3 regions of the Phyllobacterium sp. genome follow, and region 2 is predicted to be linked to each of the others. Evidence: riboswitches for the same ligand, from Rfam matches in the RefSeq annotation. Region 2 holds a riboswitch; each other region holds the start of a gene.

Region 1 (5,455 bases), on a different contig from region 2:
GCGAGCACCTTGGCGAGCGCGGCACGGCGCGTTTCGCCGCCCGAAAGATTTTCTGGCCTTTCAGCGCCGGTGAGCCCGAGATGTTCGAGCAGATAGCCGACGCGGTAGTGATCATCGGCAGGCCCGAGCCCCGCTTCCACATAGTCATGAACGGTGGCAAAACCATCCATGTCAGGCGCCTGTGCGAGATAGCGCACCGTCACGCCGGGGTGCTTGAACACCTCCCCATCGGTCGGCGCAATGAAGCCCGCAGCGATTTTCAACAACGTCGATTTCCCCGAACCATTGCGGCCGACAAGGGCAATGCGGTCCCCCTCGCTGACCGAGATGGCGGCATCACTCAAGAGCGGAGTGCCGCCGAATGTCAGCGCGATCTGGTCGAGACGAAGCAGCGGTGGGGCCATGAAATTTCAGATCCAGCAATAGTAAACAAACCGGGATCGGCCCCGGCGCATGGCCTTGTCGGCGAGAAACTTGGCTCTGTCAAATAAAACAGGCCGGAAAATTATCCGGCCTGCGTGTTCGATCATGCGGGTGGGAATCAGTATCCCCCGCCGTAGGCGCCGCCACCGCTGCCTTCGCACGGCGCCGTGTAGATAGAACCGTCACGCCGCTGGTAGCGGCAGAGGTTCTGAGTCTGGCCCTGCGGCGTCGTTACAGTTCCGATCGCGGCACCGAGCAATGCACCGCCTGCCGCACCGACAACGGTACTTTTCGTGTCATGCCCCAGTGCCTGTCCGGCAATCGCACCCAAGCCACCGCCAATCAGGGCGCCCGTCCCCCCACGTACGTTTTGCTCGCTCGTTGAACAACCGGCAACAGAGACGGCCAGCAGTGCGGATGCCGCTATCGCGGCTAGACGAAACTTCATGACAAATCCTTTCAATCCTAATCAGATGGCGGCGGACCCTGCTGCGTCAATGCGGCAGAAGAAAGTTATTCGCGCGCCCATTTCCACAAAACAAATGTGAGCTTCCGTTACTAAAAAAACAGGCCGGGAAACCCCGGCCTGTTTTCATGATATTTCTGGCCGATTAACGGCACGGGGCCTGATAGCGCTGGCCGTAACGATTCTCGTAGGTGCAATAACGGTTGCTATTGTTGTTGGTGGCAGCACCAACCAAGGCACCGCCGGCGCCGCCGATTGCAGCACCTGCAAGGGCGCCCTTGCCACCATTGATTGCGCCACCGGCCAATGCACCTAATGCCGCACCGCCGACGCCGTAGCCGGCGACGCGCTGATCAGCAGTAGTGCACCCGGCGGCCGAAAACGCCAGGAGTCCGGCGACTGCAATCGTGGACAAACTTTTCAACATGGAAGACCTCTCCTGTTGTTAGAACCAAATTTCAACAGCTTGCGTCCCCAATGCTGTCCTGCAACAATTGCATCCCGCACTCATTTTTACAAGCCGGTGGCCGGTTGCAAGGCAGCAATCAGGATTGCCTTACCTGAATCGAGCGATACACGGAGCGTTCCACATACCGAATTCGAAACAGTAAGTGATGAGCCAAAAGAAAGTTCCATATTTTCCAAAGGCCAACGCGCACCTTCAATAAAAAGCCCGTGCAATGGCGAAAATGCAACAATGCTGAATAGCATATTTTCGGGGAAATCAAACCTATACGAGCCCGCAACCAGCGGATGCGCTTCCTCGTCGCCACTCGACAGGACGAGCTTGCGGCCCTCCGCCGCATGGGCCGTTGCCATGGTAAGATGCAACAGCGTGTGATCCGTACGCGCGCCGCCAAACGCCCCGCACAAGATGACTTCGGTGGCGCCAAGGCGATAGGCTTCATTGAGGGCCAATTCGCCGTCCGTCATGTCCTTGGCCGCGGGAAAAACCGATCGCGGCACATGCGCATAGCGTCGATCAAGCTCGGGAGAGGTTGAATCGAAATCGCCAAGCCAGAGTTCGGGCTCGAGGCCGAGGGGTTCGGCGTGGGCAATGCCTCCGTCGGCCGCAAGGACACGCGCGCCGGCGACCAAATGCCTCAGGCGATCATTGACGTGGACGGTTCCGCCAAGAAGGATGACAAATTTGATCATGACGCGGCCATAGCACGTGGCACTGCTGCCGCCTAGCGTCGTTCAATATGAGGTTTGGGATCTGGGTTGACCCTGGGATCGAGCGTGGTCGCTTAAAATCCTGATAGCTGAACGAGCGATATTCCGTAGAATATGTAGGCCCCGATAGCCGTAGCGATGGCGATGACCACCAACATGGCTCCGTCTGTGAGTTCAAACATTTCTGCCCCCTAGTCTTTTTATTTTTCTGACTGCAGCTTAGCAAATCACCAGGCGATTGGCTGCACACAAATCCGGGTTAATCAGCGCGGATTAACAAGCCCAGGCAACTACGGTCATCACATGACGCCAAAGAGGCAATCCGCTTGCGCGGCCCGCTCTTTTTCTCTAATCTTTGCAACGCTCTAACGGGGTGCCTACCATGAATGGCAGGCTGAGAGGCGTAAGGTGAATTCCTGCCAACCCGCGGAACCTGATCCGGTTTGTACCGGCGGAGGGATTAGACGCGGCGACCGGCCAGCGCATCAATCCTTTTGAAAACCAACCTTAGGAGGCGCTGATGCGGCCGATAACGACTTTCTTGCAATCTGCACTCATGATCGGTGCATTGGCACTTGGTGCTTCGACGGAAGCAACGGCCGCAGGCAAGCTGACGATCTATACCTATGAAAGCTTCACGGCCGAGTGGGGCCCCGGCCCGAAGGTGAAGGAGGCTTTTGAAAAGCAGTGCAAGTGCACTATCGACTTCGTTGCCGTCACCGACGGCGTTGCCTTGCTCAACCGGTTGAAGCTCGAAGGCGCCTCAACCAAGGCCGACATCGTTCTTGGTCTCGATACGAACCTTACCTATGAAGCAGCCACGACCGGGCTTTTCGCACCACATGGCATCGACACCAGCGCCGTATCGATTCCGGCAGGTTTCACGGATGATAGGTTCGTTCCATTCGACTACGGTTATTTCGCCGTCATCTACGACACCGAGAAGCTGGCGAACCCGCCATCAAGCCTGAAGGACCTCGTCGAAGGTGATCCGAAACAGAAGATCGTCATCGAGGACCCGCGCACATCGACGCCTGGCCTCGGGCTGCTTCTCTGGGTGAAATCCGTTTATGGCGACAAGGCGGGCGAAGCCTGGATGAAACTAAAAGACCGCGTTTTGACCGTCACGCCTGGCTGGTCGGAAGCTTATGGCCTCTTCACCAAGGGCGAAGCGCCCATGGTCCTTTCCTATACGACATCGCCTGCCTATCACCAGATCGCCGAGAAGACCGAGCGATACAAGGCAGCGTCGTTCACTGAGGGTCACTATCTGCAGGTCGAAGTCGCAGGTCAGACGACGAACGGAGCAAAGAATCCTCTTTCCAAAGAGTTCCTGGCCTTCATGACGTCTCCGGCGTTCCAGGATGCCATTCCCGAAAACAATTGGATGTTCCCGGCCGCCAAGACAAGCGCTCCTCTCAACGCTGCTTTCGACACGCTGGTGAAGCCTGCAGAAACGCTGATGTTCACTTCGGAAGAAGTTGCAAAGAACCGCAAGGCCTGGATCGACGAATGGCTTGCGTCGATGAGCATGTAGGCGTTGATGACCGACCGCTCGTTCAAAGCGATGGCCGGGGCGCTCGCGCTGGCCTTCCTCGCGGTGCTGGCGGGCGGAGCACTGCTTGGTCTCCTCAGCGAAGCGCTGCGCGGCAATACCGAGGGTTTTGCGGCATTCGACAGCTATCTCTGGCGCGTCGCACGCTTCACCTTGCTGCAAGCATTGCTGTCCACGGTACTCTCCATCGCCTTTGCCATACCGCTAGCCCGCGCCTTGCATGCCAACCCGGATTTTCCGGGACGCGCCATGATCCTGCGGCTCTTCGCCTTGCCCCTCGCTCTACCGGCGCTGGTTGCGGTGCTCGGCATCACCAGCATCTATGGGCGAAACGGACTGTTCGCGACCCTTCTCGCACAAACCGGATCGGAGGCCGTACCCAATATATATGGCCTCCCCGGCATACTGCTTGCCCATGTTTTCTTTAACCTGCCGCTTGCAACGCGGTTTATTCTCGCCAGCCTTGATTCCATTCCGGCCGACTATTGGAAACTATCCGCGCAACTCGGCATGCGGACATGGTCGCAACTTCGCCTTATCGAATGGCCGGTGATAAGGCGCAATCTTTCGGGCATTGCCGGACTGATCTTCATGCTGTGCATCACCTCCTTTACGATCGTGCTCACGCTCGGCGGCGGGCCCCGCGCCACCACGCTGGAAGTGGCGATCTACCAGGCGCTGCACTTCGACTTCGATATCGCCCGCGCCGTATCGCTGACTCTCTTGCAACTGGGCCTAACGGTTGCGGTTCTCACCCTCCTCGGCATGGCGGGTCGCCCCGCCGAGGAAGGGTTCAGTCTGCGCACAATGGCGCGCCGCTTCGACAGGCCGTCGCTAGGGGCGAAATCGCGAGATGGGCTTCTCATTCTTGCCGGCGTGCTTTTCGTTGGCCTGCCCATGGCTGGAACGGTCGTCTCCGGGCTTGCGGCCGACCTTTCGCGCCTCCTCCGAGAAAGCCAGGTATGGCGGGCAATTCTCACAAGTCTCGGTCTTGGCGGGGCCGCGGGTCTTCTGGCTGTCACCGTTTCACTGGCTCTGGTCATGGCCCGCGAGAATGTTGCGGCCCGTCGGCGCTACGGGGCACCCGGCATTTTCGAACGCTCGCTCGACCTCGGTGCAAGCCTCATCATGGTGGTTCCCCCCATCGTGATCGGAGCCGGATGGTTCATTCTTTCGCGCCACGTTGTCGACCCTTTCAGTCTTGCACCGATCATGGTCGTCAGCGTCAATGCGGCGATGGCGATCCCGTTTGCCTTTCGTATCCTCCGTCCAGCCTGGGACACGCCAGCGAGCCGCCACAACCAGCTCTGCGCTCAACTCGGCATTGCAGGCTGGGACCGTTTTCGCCTGATCGATTGGCCGGTATTGCGACACCCGCTGTGGATTGCCTTTGCCTTCGCCATGGCACTCTCGCTCGGCGATCTTGGAACGATTGCCCTTTTCGGCAACAACGCGGTCCAGACTTTGCCCTATCTCCTGCTGCAGCGCATGGGTAGCTATCGGACCGAAGATGCAGCCGGACTTGCGCTGATCCTCGGTTGTCTGTGCCTGTTGCTGATGATCTTCGCCGACAGAGGCGCCAATCGCTTGGCAAAACGCGAGGTGCGCACGGATGACTGAGCGCTCCGACAAGGCGCTGCGTCATGGCGCCGCGATCCGCCTCGAGTCGGTGGATTTCGATTACGGCGAAATGGCTATGCATTTCGATCTTGCTGTCGAGCCCTCCTCCGTCGTCACCATCATCGGTCCGAGCGGGTCGGGAAAGTCGACGCTGCTCAACCTTATCGCCGGTTTCGAACCGGCAAAGTCCGGACGCGTTCTCATTGACGGCAAGG
Region 2 (5,455 bases):
CAACAACCCCGATCAGGCGGTCCGCCTTTACTCGCGCGGGTATTATTACCAGGCCAAGCAGAAGGGCATGTTGGACGTCCTCGAACCCTCGGCTGAGCCGGTGCAAACGGCACTCGTTGCCACGCCATCCGACGCAACTACAGTTCCTGCCGCCCAAGCGGCGAGCGCCCTCATGACGCCGACCGAACTTGCCTATGCCGACGGGAAGGTTGTGTTCCCGGCCGTGATCCCGCTGCCTTTCGAGCGGCAGGACCTCCTTGCCTCTACGATCGCGCCTACCACCACTGGTGGAAATGGTGCACCGGGCCGCGCCCCTGCCCCACTTTGAGACTGGCACCAGCAACCATCGCTGCCGTTAAATAATCCTTTGCGCCGGCGACCGCGCCTTGTAGCGTTTTACCCTTGGCCAGTTCGGCGGTAATTGCCGACGCCAGCGTACAACCGGTTCCATGATCGTTGTCGGTCGCGATGCGGGACGCGGAAAACCAGCTCGGCCAACCTCTGTCAACGAGGAGATCATTGCTCATCGCGCCTTTGGCGTGGCCGCCCTTGATCAAGACTGCTGATGGACCAAGTTCCAACAGGAGCTCGGCCTGTTGCAGCATTTGATCCGCATTTTCGGCGACGGGCATGCCGGTTAGAAGAGCGGCTTCTGCAAGGTTGGGCGTTACGACCATTGCTTTTGGAAAGAGCTGTCGTTTCAACGCATCGATCGCGTTGGGATCTAGAAGCCGGTCACCCGAGGTCGCCACCATGACGGGGTCGAGTACGATCGATCGATCCCAGCGCTGCAATGCTCCCGCAATGCTATCGATTGCCCCAATGGTCGAAACCATGCCGATCTTTATGGCGTCGACTTCGATATCGGCAAGGACTGCGTCAATCTGAGCTTCGATGATTGTCGGCGACAGGTTTTCGATAGCAGTTACGCCTTTAGTGTTCTGCGCAGTGATCGCCGTCAGCACGCTGGCGCCATAAACGCCGAGGGCTGAAAACGTCTTCAGGTCCGCCTGGACGCCTGCGCCACCGCCGCTGTCCGAGCCGGCAATTGTCAATGCGATCGCCGTCATGCGCGCGCCTCAAGCGCCCTGTCGACCGCCTCGCGCAGAGTTCGCGCAGATCCCTCCGGGTCGTGCTGTCGGAAAATTGCGGAAATCACCGCAATGCCGTCGGCCCCCGCGCCAATGGCTGGAGCCGTGCGCTGAAGATCGATACCGGCGATCGCCCCGATGGGCAGGTCCGGCTTCCGCACCCGGATGATCTGCGCAAGGCGACTATATCCGTCAAAGCCGATGGGCCCGTCAGGGTTGTGCTTGGCTGGTGTTTCAAACAGACCGCCAATGCAGGCATAGTCGATGTCGCCAGCAATGGCCGCCTCGGCGTCTGCCTCGCTCTTGACCGTCAATCCTATGATTGCATCCGGACCGAGCAACCGCCGGGCATCACCGACAAGCATGTCGTCGCGCCCGACGTGAACGCCGTCCGCGCCCACGGCAAGCGCGACATCCACACGGTCGTTGACAACGAGGGGTATTCCGGTTTCGCGCAAGGCATCGCGGATGCGCCGCCCGCGCTCAACCATCAGACGGGTCGGTGAGTTCTTATCGCGATATTGGATGATGGTCGCGCCGCCGCGCACTGCCGCTAGCGCTAGTATTCCGAGGTCCTTTTCACTTCCGATGGCATCGACGTCAACAATGGCATTCAGCCGGAAATCTACTTTTGGCATGATATTCTCTGTGATTAGAGCAATGGAGATTGGCGAAGTTCAACGGCGAGATCGCCGATGTCAGGTACCGTCTTGATCAGCCCGGCATCGTGCATGAACACGGCAAGCCGCTCATAGCGGCCGCGATCAAGCGCCGCTGGCCGTTTGGCAAAGCGCGGCAACGTATCGGTAAAGGCCTGCCTGTTGAGCGGATTGTCGAGATCCGGATAGGCTTTGATGAAGATCTGCCAGCTCTCGTCCGGATGATTGGTAAGGTAGATCGCCCCCTTCTCGACGGCGTTCAGAAAGCGCGGCAGCCGGTCGTCCGCCAACAGATCGCGGTGTGTCACGAAAATCAGCTCATCATAGATCGGTACGCCATGCTCTTCCGGATAGAAGGCCCTGCCCTCGTGGGCTTCCAGCGCCATCTGCGTCAGTTCGAAGTTCCGGTAGCCCCCGACGGTCGCATCCACCTGACCGGCGATCAACGAGGCCGAGAGGGCAAAGTTGACATTGATCAGTTCGACATCGGCGATTGACATGCCTACGGACTTGAGCATGGCGCCTAGCATCGCATCCTCGAAACCGGCGACGGAAAACCCGACCTTCTTGCCCTTGAGGTCCTTGAGGCTCTTGATCGGCCCGCCGGCCAAGGTCATCACAGTGTTGAGCGGTGTCTCGACCAACGTTCCGAAACGCACCAACGGCAAGCCTGCGTCATGGTCGAGATAAAGATTCGGCTGGTAGTGGATGGCGATATCGGCCTGTTTTGCCGCGACGAGACGTGGCGGCGCCGCAGGATCGGCCGGCGGTATCAGTTCCACATCGAGACCCACATCGGCAAAGTAGCCTTTCTCACGTGCGATAACGAGAGGAGCATGGTCGGGATTGACGAACCATTCGAGGAGCACCGTCAGCTTGTCGGCAGCCATGGCCGGTACCGGAAGCAGCGCGAGACAAACCGTCAGGATCAATGGGAGCGAGCGGAACATAGGTGGTCCTTTGTCGGGTTGAACGGAGGAATGGTCATGACTCGTGTGCCCAGGGGGTAAGATGCCGGGTAAGGGCATCGACGAGGAACCGCAGGGCGATGGTAAGAGTCGCGAGGATCATGAGCGCAGCGAACAGCGTTTCGGTCTGCATGCGGGCATTGGCCTGCAACATCACGAAACCGAGCCCCCGCGATGACCCGACCCATTCGCCTATCACGGCGCCGATCGGGGCAAAGACGGCGGCCACGCGAAGACCTGACCCGAGCGATGGCAAGGCGCTCGGCACGCGAACGAGAAGCAGCGTCGCAAGCGATGTCGCCTGCGTGAGCGAAGCGGCATCCAGCAGATCCCGGCTGGTGCGCTGCAATCCATCGGCAAAGGCAGACGCGACGGGGAAGAAGATGATGAGGCTTGCCATCACGACCTTGGACGCAAGCCCAAAGCCGAACCACAGGACGAGCAGCGGTGCGATCGCAAACACCGGCAGCGCCTGCAAGACGAGAAGCACAGGCCACATGACGTGGCGAAAGGCGGGCATGCCGGCCAGGAGGAGCGCTGTCAAAATTCCGGCAAGCCCGCCGAACAGGAGGCCCAGCACGATTTCCGCAACGGTGATCGAGGCATGCAAGCCGAGATAATGTCGCTGCTCGATGAGGGCGGCCCCAACTGCGGCCGGTCCGGGCAGAATGAAGCGTGGTGGTTGGAACAGCCAGACGACCGCCTGCCAGCACGCGGCGACGGCGGCAAGCGCCATGACCGTGCGAAAAACGAGGCGCATGGCCCGAGCCGTTACCGGCAAGACGCGGTCGATGTCAGGAAATAAGGCACGCTCTGGACTCCATCTCTGTTGGAGATCCGGACATGTGCGAGGATAAGGCTGAAATGGCGCGAACTATGCTCAATTCCCGTTCCTACGCCGGCATGACCCGGATCAGGTTCAAGGGTCCAGCTCGACGCTATCTCAGCACTGTACAGTGCCCCCCTCGGAATGAAATCATGATGGAGCGGCGCAAGGGCAAAGTCAATCGCGCCGCATCAAAGCAACCTGACCCTAGTGGGTCAGGCGGACGTTTTCGCCATCGACCGATTTGCAGGCCGCGTTGATCTTGTAGAAGAAGTCCTGGTCGGCCCAACCGCCGCCATCTTCCCAGGCGTGGCTGTGCGTCGCGTTATCACAATTCATCAGGTCATCGAGCGGCGGTTTGGATCCCGCCGGCAGTTGTACGCCGTCCACGAACAGGTGATTGACAGTATTTGGATCGTCTGTTCTCAGCGTGGAATTGTACTTGGCGTAGGACGAACTGTTGGTTGCTACGCAATTGACATAGCGGCCCGACGAATCGTTTTTGTAGCCAATGTCACAACCGTCGTTCTTGATCTCCATCTTGAGATAGAGTTTCGTGTAATCACCGAGATCGAAGGTGACGGGTGTGTTGATGTCCGGGTCCGTCTTGCCGCCGCCGCGTCCATTGTAGAGATTATGGTCGGTCGCCGTGTACTTGATGGTGCCGACCACAACCTCCGTGCCGTTGCGCACGACAATGATCGAAACTTTCTTGAACCAGTAACCGGTTACCTTGTCGATGGTGATCTTGGCCGTCGTAGGCTTGAGCGGCGCCAGCGCGGTGGCGTTTACACTGATCGGCATGTTGTCTTTATTGAGAACGTGCATGAACAAGGTGTTGGTCTGGCCACCAAGGCTGATCGTAACCTTTTGATTCGCCGTATTGAAGTTCACATTTATATCTTCCGCCTTGAGGCCGAGATTGGCCTGCAGGAAGGCCCGTGCCTTTGCCTCGGCAGTCGATTTGTTGGAACCGGTGAATACGGATGCCGCAGCGAGTGCCGCGGCATCCGCGGCATTCTGCAGGCGCGAGCGCTCGTTGCTCGCACGGCTGTAATCCACCGCGAGCCCGGCGAAACCCAGAAGCGGCACGAGCAGCAATGCAAATGTTATCGCGGTTGCCCCGCGGCGATCTTTTATAAATTGGCGGAAGTTCTTCATGGCCCCACTCCAGTCGATGAGCGCAACCATCAATTGCCCGGCGTAAACGCCCGCTTAGAAAATTCATTCAGATTTTCACGATTTCCCGTCGAACCGGCAGTTTCCACGAGAATGCCTCAGCAAATGGTAAATATTCAATGAAAATGACTAGGCATTCTGCACTGCCGGCCTGACGAATCCCTGGCTCGCGATGAGCAGGTTGCGCGTATAGTCCTGCGTGACGTGGCGCCTCGCAAGTTCCGAGGCGGTGAGCCGTTCGACTTCGGCTCCGTGCTGCATCACCATCAACCGGTCGCACATATGCGTGACGACGGCGAGATCATGACTCACCATCACGAAAGTCAACTTACGGTCGCGGCGTATCTGCTCGAGCAGGTTCAGCACCTCAGCCTGCACCGATGCGTCAAGCGCAGAGGTGGGTTCGTCGAGAAGGAGGATCGAGGGTTCGAGGATGAGCGCACGGGCAATCGCAACACGCTGCCGCTGGCCGCCCGAGAGTTGGTGCGAATAGCGGAAGCGGAAACTCGAACCGAGCCCTACTTCGTCAAGCGCCCGTAAGATGCGCCGTTCGATATCGCCGAAGCCGTGCACGGCAAGCGGCTCCAGGAGCAACCGATCCACCGTCTGGCGCGGGTGCAGCGAGCCGTAAGGGTCCTGGAATACCATCTGCACATCACGGTAAAAGGCCTTCGTGCGGGATGAACCGAGCGTTTTGCCATTCACCTCGATCGTCCCGCCAGTCACCGGCGC
Region 3 (5,455 bases), on a different contig from region 2:
GGTCGCCGGCCTTTGCAACTGCCGTGTTGAGAAGGATCGCGTCAAAGCCGAGTTCCATGACCGTTGCCGCATGCGACGGGCGGCCGAGACCGGCATCGACGATCATCGGAATATCGGGAAAGTGACCTCTCAACGAACGGAGGGCGTGAAGGTTAAGCGGTCCCTGCGCCGAGCCAATCGGCGCGCACCAGGGCATAAGCACCTCGCAGCCGGCACCGATCAACCGTTCAGCCACAACGAGGTCGTCGGTCGTATAGGGAAAAACCTTGAACCCGTCATCCGTGAGCACGCGCGCGGCTTCAACAAGGGCGAAAACGTCCGGTTGCAGCGTATCGTGATTGCCGATGACCTCCAGCTTGATCCAGTCGGTAGCGAACAGGTCGCGTGCCATCTGCGCCGTGAGCACGGCTTCCTTGACAGTGTGGCAACCGGCGGTATTCGGCAGGATGCGTACGCCCGACGAGCGGATCAACGACCAGAACCGGTCGCCGGAACTGCCGCCCGCTGTTTCGCGTCGCAGTGACACCGTGGCGACCCCCGTGCCGGAAGCCTTGATTGCTTCCATAAGGATCGCTGGTGAAGGATATTGGGCCGTCCCGAGCAATAGGTGCGAGGCAAGCTCGATACCGTAGAGCGTAAGCATGCTTCAGCCCCCTTGCCGCGGCGTCAGAATTTCGACGCGGTCGCCCTCTTTGAGCAAACATTCCGGGCGCTCCGTCGACCGGACGAGTTCGCCATTCAGCGCAGTCGCCAGCCAGTCTCCCTCGAACTGCAGTTCGGTGAGCAAGGCGTCGAGGAAATGCGCAGCGACATCACGGGTTTCGCCATTGACGATGAGTTTCATTGTACCTCGTTCCCTTGATCGAAAATCATACTCGCAGCCTGTCGCGCCATCGCCGGTGCGAGCAGGAAACCATGCCGGTAAAGCCCGTTGATGCTGATCACATTGCCGTCGCGAACAACGCGCGGCAGGTTGTCCGGATAGGCCGGCCGAATGCCGGTGCCCGTCTCGATGATTTCCGCCTCACCGAAGGCGGGATGCAGGCTATAGGCAGCGTTGATTAGCTCCATCGTCGAGCGTACGGTGATCGGCCCCGTAGCATCGCTTTCAATCATCGTTGCTCCCACCATGAAGGTCTGACCGGCGCGCGGCACGATGTAGACGGGAAAGCGCGGATGAACGAGGCGAATCGGGCGCGCGAGCGAAACATCCGTCGTGCGCAACAGCAGCATTTCACCGCGCACGCCGCGGATGCCTTCATCAGTGGTCGCACGGCCGAGACATTCGATCGTCCAGTCAAAGCGTGGGGCGGCCGACTGATCGGATTCGAACGATACGCCGGAGGCCGCAAGTTTTGCCGCCAGACTGACCAGCGCGTGCCGGGGGTCGAGATGCGCCTCGGTACCGAAATGGAGCCCTCGGCGAAAACGGCCAGCCAAATCGGGCTCCAGCGCAGCGACCGACTCTTCGTCGAGCAAGTCGAACCCAGACGTTTGCGTGCCGAAGCGATCGAGTTCCTTCTGGTCGCGGCCAGAGGCGAGAACCAGCGTCCCGTTTCGGGTCACAGTACCGGGAAGCGCCGCTTCCCACCAATCAGCCGCCGCCAATCCAAGGTCGACAACTGCTTGTTCGGCGCTTTCCCTTTCGCAATAGGGTGCGAGCATGCCGCCGGCATACCAGGACGCCGGCCTTCGCCCATCCGGCGACGGATCGACAACGGTCACATCGAGACCACGCGACATGAGTTCATGCGCCACCGCAAGGCCGGCAACGCCGGCTCCTCTGACAAGAACAGCCATGATGTCAGACACCGTTGTCGAGCGGCATATAGAGATCGCCGCCCTCGCGGAACTTCGCAGCCATGACCGCCATTCCCTCCTTCTGCGCCTCTGCCCTTATGTCGTGGGAGATGCGCATCGAGCAGAATTTCGGCCCGCACATGGAGCAGAAGTGCGCCACCTTGTGCGCTTCCTTCGGCAATGTCTCATCGTGATAGAGGCGGGCCGTTTCCGGATCGAGGGAGAGATTGAACTGGTCTTCCCAGCGAAATTCGAAGCGGGCCCGCGACAGCGCATCATCACGCAGTTTGGCGGCCGGATGCCCCTTGGCAAGATCGGCCGCATGGGCGGCGATCTTGTAGGTGATGACGCCGACCTTGACGTCGTCGCGATTAGGGAGGCCAAGGTGTTCCTTTGGGGTGACGTAGCAAAGCATCGCCGTCCCGAACCAGCCGATCATCGCCGCGCCGATGCCGGAGGTGATGTGATCGTATCCGGGTGCAATGTCCGTCGTCAGTGGTCCAAGCGTATAGAACGGCGCCTCGCCGCAAACGGCGAGCTGCTTGTCCATGTTCTCCTTGATCTTGTGCATCGGGACGTGGCCCGGCCCCTCGATCATTACCTGGCAATCCCTGGCCCAGGCAATTTGCGTGAGTTCGCCCAGCGTCTCGAGTTCGGCAAACTGCGCGGTGTCGTTGGCATCCGCTATCGAGCCCGGCCGCAGCCCATCGCCCAGTGAGAAGGACACGTCATAGGCGCGGCAGATGTCGCAGATTTCCGCGAAATGCTCGTAGACGAAGCTCTCCTTGTGATGATGCAGGCACCACTTCGCCATGATCGAGCCGCCGCGCGAAACAATGCCCGTCACCCGGTTTACGGTAAGCGGAATGTAGTGAAGGCGCACCCCTGCATGGATGGTGAAATAATCGACCCCCTGTTCGGCTTGTTCGACCAGCGTATCGCGGAAGATGTCCCAGGTCAGGTCCTCAGCAACGCCGCCGACTTTTTCCAGCGCCTGATAGAGCGGCACCGTGCCGATCGGCACTGGCGAGTTACGGATAATCCATTCGCGAATGTTGTGAATGTTTCGCCCGGTGGAAAGGTCCATCACCGTATCGGCGCCCCAGCGGGTCGCCCATACCATCTTCTCGACCTCTTCGGCCATCGACGACGTGACCGCGGAATTGCCGATATTGGCGTTGATCTTGACGAGGAAATTGCGGCCGATGATCATAGGTTCGAGTTCCGGGTGATTGATATTGGCGGGGATAATTGCCCTGCCTCGTGCAATCTCGTCGCGCACGAATTCGGGCGTCACGTGATCGGGGACGGCCGCTCCGAACGATTCGCCATCGCGCGCCGCCGCGAATCTTGCAACATCGCGGCCAAGATTTTCGCGAATCGCGGCGAACTCCATCTCCGGCGTGATGATCCCGGCTCTTGCATAGGCGAGTTGCGTGACGGCCGATCCATCCTTACCCATGTGAGGGCTGTTGCGAACCGGAAATGCCGGGGTCAGGCGGTCGCCCGTGGCAAAGCCGTTATCCGCGGGAAGAATATGACGGCCCTCATAGGCGCGGGTGTCGCCCCGTGCGTCGAGCCAGGTCTCGCGAATGCGTGGCAGGCCGCGCGCAATGTCAATCGCGGCGAGTGGATCGCTATAGGGCCCTGACGAGTCATAAACCGTGACGTTCGGTTCGCCCGCGGTCGGATGCACGGCGACCTCCCGCCTCGGGACACGTATATCCGCGTGGATGCGCCCGGGTTTGTAAATCTTGGTCGAAGCCGGCAGCGAACCTGCCGAAACGGTTGGAGTGATTGCGGTCATCATAAGGTTCCTTTGCTCCGCGAACGCACGTTCAGAGACGCCCGCAAGTTCAAATTGCCTGCATGCCGCATGTGGCGGCGCTGCAAGCGCGAAACCCAGTTCTGTGCCGGAAAGATGAAAGGCTTTCGCGAACCCTGACGGGAATCAGGACCCAATCGCCCGCGAAGACTTTTGCACCGTCCCTACGCCAGTATGAACTGGATCAGGTTCAACGGGTCACTGCGCTTGCCGATGGCCAGCAGTATCTCAGCCCCTTGCCGGGACTCCCCTGGTGAATATCTGTAAGAGACCCGCCCGCAACGCCGTTGTCAAGCGGGTCGGCATCCGACTAGGCGCGCAGGGGCTTCAAGGCCGCTGCCCATTTGGCGAGTTCCGCCAACATGGTCGTAGCGCTGTTCGTCATCGATTCGGTCGGCTGGAAGACACCTTCATCATCGATGAACTGCTGATACGAATGCACCGGGACACCATCCGGAATTGGCATCATCCTCAAGCCCGCGACCAACCCTTTTACCGACTCGACCGAGCGCAAGCCCCCGGAAACGCCGCCATAGCTGACAAAGCCCGCTGGTTTGTAGTTCCACTCTTTCGACAGATAGATCAATGCATTGATGAGGGATGGCGGAGCAAAATAATCGTACTCAGGCGTAACAAATACCGTTGCGTCGGCCGCATCGACAATGGTGCTCCATCGCTTGGTGTGAGCGCGCTCATTTCTGCATGCGCGGATGATGCGGTTCGTCAAGGAGAGGCAGGTTGATCTCGGGACGGTTTCGAACCGGGCGTCCTGCCTGGCAAATTCATGAAACCATTTTGCAACCGCCGGGCCGCCGCGGCCGGGGCGTGTGCTGGCAATAATAATGTTGAGTTTGAGCGCCATATGCTTGTCTCCATCATGCATGACTGAACGCCAGCATGAATAAGCAAGCCGCACTGCGCCGCCAAGAAGGCACTTTCCGGAAACCGCCCATGATATGATATCGGCAGGTAGTCCCGCGCCGCATGGGCAAAACGAAACCCGCCCCGGCAAAGCCGTGCGGGTTCTCTCGCTATAAATGACCGGACGAACCGGTCACCAACTATCGGTTGAAATCGCCACCGTTGCCGTTTGGACGAGGCGGCCGTTCCTTTTTCTTCGGACCGGGCAGAAGACCTTCGCGCTGTGCCTGCTTGCGAGCTGCCTTGCGGGCACGGCTGACGGCTTCGGCTTTTTCCCGCACACGGCGCTCGGACGGCTTTTCGAATGCCTGGCGCGCCTTCATTTCGCGGAAGAGACCCTCCCGCTGCATCTTCTTCTTCAGGACCCTGAGGGCCTGTTCAACATTGTTGTCTCGGACGAGTACTTGCAATCGTTTTCCTTACCCATGCTTGCCTCGTCTTGCGCAATCGCAATTGGCCACAATCAGACAAGCGTTTGAAGAATTGCCCCTGTGGCAATCCGGAGAAGCGCGGACTTTATGCATTTCCGCGCCAAAAATCCAGTCTGCCCGCGCAATTTACTCGGGCTTTACCGCCAAGAAACGGCCTTTTCGGCACGATTACCGTAGCAATAGCGCGAACGACGCGCGTGATCGTGCGCCGGCGCCGAATCAGAGAGCAGCGGTGATGATGATCTCGACCTTGTATTCAGGCGTTGCGAGCTTTGCTTCACCGGTCGCGCGGGCCGGCGTGTTGGCCGGGTCGACCCAAGCATCCCAAACCGCGTTCATCTCGCCGAAGTCCTTCATGTCATCAAGCCAGATGATGGCCTGCAGCAACTTCGACTTGTCGGTGCCGGCCTCCTTGAGCAGGCTATCGACCGACGCAAGGACGTCCTTGGTCTGCTCGGTAACGCTCTTGCCGGGGCCA

Evidence for each region. Region 2 has a riboswitch for thiamine pyrophosphate ahead of AAAB35_RS03945 (ABC transporter permease). Riboswitches for the same ligand answer to the same signal wherever they lie in the genome.
Region 1: linked by a shared signal. The riboswitch ahead of thiB (thiamine ABC transporter substrate binding subunit) and the one ahead of AAAB35_RS03945 (ABC transporter permease) in region 2 are both predicted to bind thiamine pyrophosphate.
Region 3: linked by a shared signal. The riboswitch ahead of thiC (phosphomethylpyrimidine synthase ThiC) and the one ahead of AAAB35_RS03945 (ABC transporter permease) in region 2 are both predicted to bind thiamine pyrophosphate.

What each region holds. Positions count from the first base shown of each region.
Region 1 covers NZ_JBBNAM010000426.1:17,181-22,635, reverse strand. The annotation lists gene AAAB35_RS28170 (ATP-binding cassette domain-containing protein) at 1-404, opposite strand, end outside; gene AAAB35_RS28165 (glycine zipper 2TM domain-containing protein) at 542-871, opposite strand; gene AAAB35_RS28160 (hypothetical protein) at 1,035-1,316, opposite strand; gene AAAB35_RS28155 (thiamine diphosphokinase) at 1,403-2,047, opposite strand; TPP riboswitch at 2,425-2,542, shown strand; gene thiB (thiamine ABC transporter substrate binding subunit) at 2,622-3,602, shown strand; gene thiP (thiamine/thiamine pyrophosphate ABC transporter permease) at 3,609-5,240, shown strand; gene thiQ (thiamine ABC transporter ATP-binding protein) at 5,257-5,455, shown strand, end outside.
Region 2 covers NZ_JBBNAM010000054.1:71,930-77,384, forward strand. The annotation lists partial or broken gene AAAB35_RS03925 (lytic transglycosylase domain-containing protein) at 1-73, shown strand, start outside; gene thiD (bifunctional hydroxymethylpyrimidine kinase/phosphomethylpyrimidine kinase) at 276-1,070, opposite strand; gene thiE (thiamine phosphate synthase) at 1,067-1,729, opposite strand; gene AAAB35_RS03940 (ABC transporter substrate-binding protein) at 1,744-2,700, opposite strand; gene AAAB35_RS03945 (ABC transporter permease) at 2,735-3,478, opposite strand; TPP riboswitch at 3,592-3,694, opposite strand; gene AAAB35_RS03950 (TadE/TadG family type IV pilus assembly protein) at 3,752-4,705, opposite strand; gene AAAB35_RS03955 (ABC transporter ATP-binding protein) at 4,853-5,455, opposite strand, start outside.
Region 3 covers NZ_JBBNAM010000120.1:2,659-8,113, reverse strand. The annotation lists gene AAAB35_RS08575 (thiazole synthase) at 1-643, opposite strand, end outside; gene thiS (sulfur carrier protein ThiS) at 647-844, opposite strand; gene thiO (glycine oxidase ThiO) at 841-1,800, opposite strand; gene thiC (phosphomethylpyrimidine synthase ThiC) at 1,805-3,607, opposite strand; TPP riboswitch at 3,769-3,887, opposite strand; gene AAAB35_RS08555 (NAD(P)H-dependent oxidoreductase) at 3,936-4,487, opposite strand; gene rpsU (30S ribosomal protein S21) at 4,687-4,956, opposite strand; gene AAAB35_RS08545 (RidA family protein) at 5,197-5,455, opposite strand, start outside.